DNA from 2 places in the Jeotgalicoccus sp. ATCC 8456 genome. Region 1 is predicted to be linked to the other one. Evidence: riboswitches for the same ligand, from Rfam matches in the RefSeq annotation. Region 1 holds a riboswitch; the other holds the start of a gene.
What was found. Region 1 has a riboswitch for lysine ahead of JEM45_RS04895 (Na+/H+ antiporter NhaC family protein). Riboswitches for the same ligand answer to the same signal wherever they lie in the genome.

Region 1 (3,427 bases):
GAGACAATATGGGGAATGTCTATCACTATGGTTTCCCACCGTATCTGGCTATTGCAATTACGTTTCTAGTTGGTTTTGTAACGGGGCTCTTCGGTATTGGTGGTGGCGTACTGATGACGCCGCTCATGTTGATGGTCTTTCGTATGCCACCGACTATTGCCATTGGTACAAGTATGATGATGGTCTTCTTTTCTGGCTTATCCTCTGCCTCAGGTCATATACTACAAGGGAATGTCGTCTTTATGTATATACTCTTACTTGTGCCTGCTGCTATTTTAGGTGCGAATATAGGTGTTAAGATTAATCAGAAATTCAACTCAAACAGTCTCGTTATCATCTTACGTTCTGTTCTATTCCTACTGGGTATATATTTAATTTCTCAAACTTTTTTCTAAGGAGTGTATAGTATGGAAGTGAAGATTTATCACACAAATGATATTCACAGTGCGTTAGATAACTATGTGAAATTTACTAGTTTTCTTAACGATAAAAGACACCAATACAGAGATAACATGGTATATGTGGACATTGGTGATCATGTTGACCGCTCACATCCATACACTGAGGCAACGCTCGGTAAAGGAAATATTGAACTATTAAACGAAGCGACATGCGATGTTGCGACGATAGGGAATAATGAAGGTATTACCCTTACAAAAGAACAATTGAAACACCTTTATGATGATGCGAACTTTGATGTTATTTGTACAAACTTAAGAGAGGTTGGTGCGGATAATCCATTTTTTAAACCCTACACTATTAAGGAAGTGAAGGGTGTTAAGATTGGTTTTATAGCGGCGACTGTTGAATTTACCCCATTTTACTTAGCCTTAGACTGGGAAGTTGCAGATGCATTCTCATGGGTTGAAAAATATTTAGCTGAACTTCGGGGTAAGGTGGATGTCATTGTTATGCTAAGCCATCTTGGTATGTATGATGATGAAAATTTAGCGAACCGCTTTCCAGAGATTGATTTGATTTTATCTTCACACACACATCACCACTTTGATTATGGCGAGCGCATTAATGGCGTACTCTTAGCTGCCGCTGGTCGATACGGTGAGTATATTGGAGAAGTGACCTTGAACTTTCAAGGTAAAAAATTGATCGGTAAAAATGCAAAATTGATTGAGGCCGACTTCCTTGCACCTAAAGAAAACAATTATTATCAACTCGGTAAAGAAATGCTGAGTAATACAGTGATTAAAAGTGACGCCTATCCGATTGAAAGACGACTGTATTCTGCCTCTCGTTTTGCATCCTTACTAGCTTATATGATACGAGATTTTACAGACAGTGATGTAGGTCTTATTCATACTGGTCTAGTGGCTAGTCCGTTTGAAGGTGGAGAATTGACAGAGTATGCTTTACACAAAGTATTACCACACGCGATTAATGCTGTGAAAATCGAGTTGACAGGACGAGAAATGAAAGAAGTTTTTACAGAAGCAAATCGTCATGAGTATAAGGATGAGATTGTCAGGGGCCTCGGTTTTAGAGGTGATATATTTGGTGCCTTTGTCATGGATAATATATCGTACGTTCAATCTGAGAGAGAGTATTACATCGGCAATGAATTAATTGATGATGGACGTACATATTCACTTGGTACTTTAGATATGTATACATTCGGTCGTATTTTCCCACAGTTTAGATATTCAAAAAAAGATTATATGATGCCAGATTTACTCCGCGACATTATCAAGAACTATTTAAAATGCTTATAGTCATTTATAAAAGCTTGTGTTATAATGAAAAACAATTGAATAAAAAAAGTAGAGGTTGCGTTTTTTATCAGTAAATATTCTAGCAGGCATGCGATTAGGAATATCGAAAGGGAAAGACGCCGAAGAATAAGACCGGCGGGTACTTATTCTGGGTCTTAGTTTAAGAGACTAAGGACTGTCAGTTATATGATGCGCTACAGTACATTGGAATCATAAATGCGTACATAATAGCGTGTTTATGGTTTTTTTATTTGAAATTTTTAGGAGGAAATACATATGGAATCTTTTTTAAGTTGGGAATACATGCCCTTGGTCCCACCTTTACTCACACTGATCTTAGTTATTATAACTAGAAAAGTCAGTATCAGTTTAGGTGCCGGAATTGTGACTGCTGCTTTCGTTATTGCTGGTGGGCACTTTGGTGAGTTCTTCCAAATTTTAATCGACTCATTTTTAGCAATATTTATTGAAGATGGTGGTTTAAACACATGGAACGCCTTCATCTTAATCTTTTTAACATTACTTGGTATTATGACTGCATTTATGAACATGTCAGGCGGTGCAAAAGCCTTTACGGAATGGGCCTTAACGAAAGTTAAAACTAGACGTGGAGCGGGTCTTATTACCGGACTTTTAGGCGTTATTATTTTTATAGATGATTACTTTAGTTCTTTAATTGTTGGTCAAGTTGCCAAACCCATCACGGACAAATTTAAAATTTCTAGAGCAAAGCTTGCATACTTGGTTGATACAACAGCTTCTCCAGTATCTATAATGGTTCCAATTTCAAGTTGGGGTGCGGGTATTATGGGTATGACAGCTCCATTGTTAGTCAGTGCTGGTCTAGAACATATTTCTCCTTTCCAAAGCTTTATATATATGGTGCCAATGAACTTCTATGTCATTGCTGCAATGGCAATTATGCTTTTCGTTATTATTTTTAAGTTCGATATTGGACCGATGAGAAAACAAGAAGACTTAGCCATTAACGAAGGTATTTTAAGGGATAAGGTACCTGATATGGCAACTGAAGAAGACGACCTCCCAGTTCATGAAGGCTCCAGTGCTAAAGCATTAACAGTACCAATCATCGGTTTAGCAATAACTGTTATTGCAAGCATGTTCATCTCTGGGGGGATTGCGGCTGGTTCTTGGACCTTAATCGATATGTTGGAGAATATGATGATTACCCACTCATTAGTAATTGGTGGTCTTGTAGGGCTAGCTTTAGCTCTAGTTTACTATATTGGACATACAAAGAACGATGATAACTTTGGATTTAAACAAGTACTTTTAGGAATTAAAACAGGGTTCCTTGCAATGTTTCCAGCAATGTTAGTCTTAACTTTCGCTTGGATGATTGGTGGTTTAATTACTGAACTCGGAACAGGTGATGTGCTCGGAGGTATGGTTGAAAGTTCTAACCTGCCCGTTTCACTTGTTCCTGCCGTCATTTTTATTGTTGCATGTATTATGGCTATGGCAACGGGAACAAGCTGGGGTTCATTCGGTATATTAATTCCAATTGCAGGCGAAATTATGATTTCATTAAATGCAACTGATTTATTATTACCATCAATTGCAGCTGTACTAGCTGGTGCGGTATTTGGTGATCACTGTTCACCAATTTCTGATACGACAATTCTATCAGCAACTGGCTCCGGGGCGGACTATATCGTTCACGTAATGACCCAGTTACC
Region 2 (3,427 bases), 670 kb from region 1:
TGGTGAAATGGGTGGTTGGACTGCAGAAAGTGATGCAGAGTCCCTACTCCACGGCCTTGGAATTCCTCACGACTTAGTTGATAAGAACATGTCTGAACTTGATAATACACAAAAGGTAAAAGTGCTTTTAGCACAAAGTCTATTCGGTAATCCTGATGTACTGTTACTCGATGAGCCGACCAACGGTTTAGACATTGAAGCGGTACAGTGGTTAGAAGAATTCTTAATCGATTTTGAAAACACTGTAATCGTCGTATCCCACGACCGACACTTCCTAAATAATGTATGTACACATATTGCGGATTTAGACTTTGGTAAGATTAAAGTCTATGTTGGAAACTACGATTTCTGGTATCAATCTAGTCAGATGGCCCTACAAATGGCCCAAGACCAAAATAAGAAAAAAGAAGAAAAGATTAAGGAACTAAAAGACTTCGTTGCTCGGTTCTCTGCCAATGCTTCAAAATCTAAACAGGCAACCAGCCGTAAGAAGATGCTTGATAAGATTGAACTTGAAGATATTCAACCTTCATCTCGTCGCTATCCATTTGTCAACTTTACTGCAGGTAGAGAAATCGGTAATGAGCTCTTACAAGTTACTGGACTCTCCTACTCTATTGACGGTGAAAAGGTACTTGATAACCTATCATTTACTTTAGCACCTTATAGTAAAGTCATACTAACAGGTGGATCAGAATTACAAAGAACGACCCTACTTCGTATTTTAGCTGGAGAAATTGAGGCTGATGAAGGCGAAGTTCGCTGGGGTGTCACAACATCACAATCTTACTTCCCTAAAGATAATTCTGAGTACTTTGAAGGTGTGGACTTAAGTCTTGTTGAATGGTTGCGTCAGTATGCACCACCAGAAGAACAGACTGAAACATTCTTAAGAGGCTTCTTAGGTCGCATGCTCTTTTCTGGTGAAGAAGCGAAGAAAAAAGCGAGCGTATTATCAGGGGGAGAGAAAGTACGCGCCATGCTCAGTAAGATGATGTTATCTCAAGCTAACGTCATTCTACTTGATGAGCCAACAAACCACTTAGACTTAGAAAGCATTACTGCGGTCAACGATGGCTTGAAGAAATTTAAAGGTTCTATGATCTTTACATCACACGACTTAGAGTTCATCAATACAATTTCAAACACAGTCTTAGACATCTCTGACAACAAGGCAATCGTTAAGGAAATTGGTTATGAAGATTACCTTGTTGAAAAAGGAATTATCAAGAAATAAGAACTTTCTGTTTACTTTGAATATTACCTTATGTATAATGACATCTAACGACAAAAACTAAATATTATTAAGATGAGGCGCATCAATCATGAGTACTCATATACTTAACTTCTGCGAAAGTGTATATGACTAAAGGGTGAGATGCCGAAATGAATGGTAGAAACGCAGCTACCACTCGTTGGATTCGTAGGTTAAGAGCTAAGGATTTGTCATTATTTTCACGGATAATGGAGTGCATCACTTGTATATAAATTTTAAACAAGTCTGGTCACCCAGGCTTGTTTTTTTTATTTACATTTTTGATTGTACTTATAAAACTAGGAGGCATGTTATGAAATTAGCAGTAGTTGGTGCAACAGGTGTTGTAGGTACAAAAATGTTAGAAATGATTGAGCAATATGAAATCCCTTTTGATGACTTGGTCTTATTTTCATCCAAGCGTTCAAGTGGTAAAGAAGTTGAGTTTAAAGGACAAACTTACATTGTCGAAGAATTAACGGAAGATAAAACAAAGGAGGGCTTTGATTATGTCGTCATGAGTGCAGGTGGGCGGGCGAGTGAAAAGTTCGCCCCACTTTTTGAAGACAATGGCGCAATCATTATCGATAATTCAAGCTTTTGGAGAATGAAGGATGATATCGATCTCATCGTTCCAGAGATTAATGAGCCTAGATTAAATAGAAAGATTATAGCGAACCCGAACTGTTCAACAATTCAATCTGTCATTGCCTTACAACCACTCTACGATATCTTTGGTATCAAGCGTGTCCATTACGCAACTTACCAATCAGTATCTGGTTCAGGTGCAGGTGGCATTAGGGATTTAGAAGAAGGTGCAAAAGGTGAAGCACCGACAACATATCCGAAACCAATATATAACAATGTGATTCCTCAAATTGATGTTTTTTTAGAAGATGGTTATACAAAAGAAGAAGTCAAAATGATTGATGAAACGAAAAAGATTCTTGGAAATGATGATATTCAGGTCACTGCAACTTGTGTGAGAGTACCGGTGATTTCAAGTCACAGTGTTCAGATTAATGTGACTTTAGAAAAGAGAGCAACAGAAGAAGAAGTTAGGAATGCTTTTAGAAACGTACCACACATTGTCTTGATGGATGATCCTAAAAATGGTGTCTACCCTACACCGTTTGAAGCATCCCATAAAAATGAGATTTACGTCGGTCGTATTAGAAAAGACCCAACGCTCGAGAACACCTTCCACGTATGGTGTGTCGGAGACAACTTACTTAAAGGTGCCGCACAAAACACAGTTCAAATTCTTAAAACGCTAATCGATAATAAATAAGGAGCGGATAAATATGACCCATATTTTTGAAGGTATTGGTGTTGCAATGACCACCCCATTTTCGAATAATCAAGTGGATTATGAAGCATATAAAAATCATATTGAATTTTTAATCGAGCACAACGCACAAAGTTTAATTATCAATGGTACAACAGGAGAATCCCCTACCCTTTCAGATGATGAAATCAAAGGACTATTAAATACAGCGATTGAAACAGTGAATGGTCGTGTGCCAGTGATTGCAGGGACCGGAACAAACTCTACAGAGCGTTCAATGGCCCTATCGAAATATGCTGAAGAAGCGGGTGCTGACGCAGTCATGTTAATTACGCCTTATTACAATAAGAGTAATCAACGCGGTTTAGTGGCACACTTCACAACGATTGCAGATGCCATTAACATTCCGATTGTCTTATATAATGTGCCGTCCAGAACGAACTTATCAATTGAACCTGAGACGGTACTAGAACTCAGCCAACACAGAAATATTGTCGCTTTAAAAGATGCTGTTGGTGACTTAAACTACACAATCAACGTCTTAAACTTAGTCGATGAAAACTTTGCCCTCTACAGTGGCAACGATGATAATTTCACAGACTTTACAGATCTTGGCGGTAAAGGTTTAATTTCAGTAGTCGGCAATGTGATTCCAAAAGAATTACAAGATGTCTACGAGCGTCAAACCAATAATGACCGTGAAACCGCAAGAGCACGTTTTAAAGATTTAATGCCGGTCATCAATGCTGTACAAGTAGACGTCAACCCAATCCCAGTTAAAGCACTCACAGCAGAACTTGGTTTTGGTCAATATGAACTAAGACTTCCACTCTTACCATTAGATGAAGCAGTTAGACAGACTGTTGTTGATGTTTATCAAAGTT

Region 2: linked by a shared signal. The riboswitch ahead of JEM45_RS01640 (aspartate-semialdehyde dehydrogenase) and the one ahead of JEM45_RS04895 (Na+/H+ antiporter NhaC family protein) in region 1 are both predicted to bind lysine.

Annotation. Positions count from the first base shown of each region.
Region 1 covers NZ_CP066224.1:969,893-973,319, reverse strand. Annotated here, with positions in the region: gene JEM45_RS04905 (sulfite exporter TauE/SafE family protein) at 1-395, shown strand, start outside; gene JEM45_RS04900 (bifunctional metallophosphatase/5'-nucleotidase) at 408-1,727, shown strand; lysine riboswitch at 1,769-1,932, shown strand; gene JEM45_RS04895 (Na+/H+ antiporter NhaC family protein) at 2,004-3,427, shown strand, end outside.
Region 2 covers NZ_CP066224.1:300,573-303,999, forward strand. Annotated here, with positions in the region: gene JEM45_RS01635 (ABC-F family ATP-binding cassette domain-containing protein) at 1-1,237, shown strand, start outside; lysine riboswitch at 1,302-1,483, shown strand; gene JEM45_RS01640 (aspartate-semialdehyde dehydrogenase) at 1,569-2,546, shown strand; gene dapA (4-hydroxy-tetrahydrodipicolinate synthase) at 2,560-3,427, shown strand, end outside.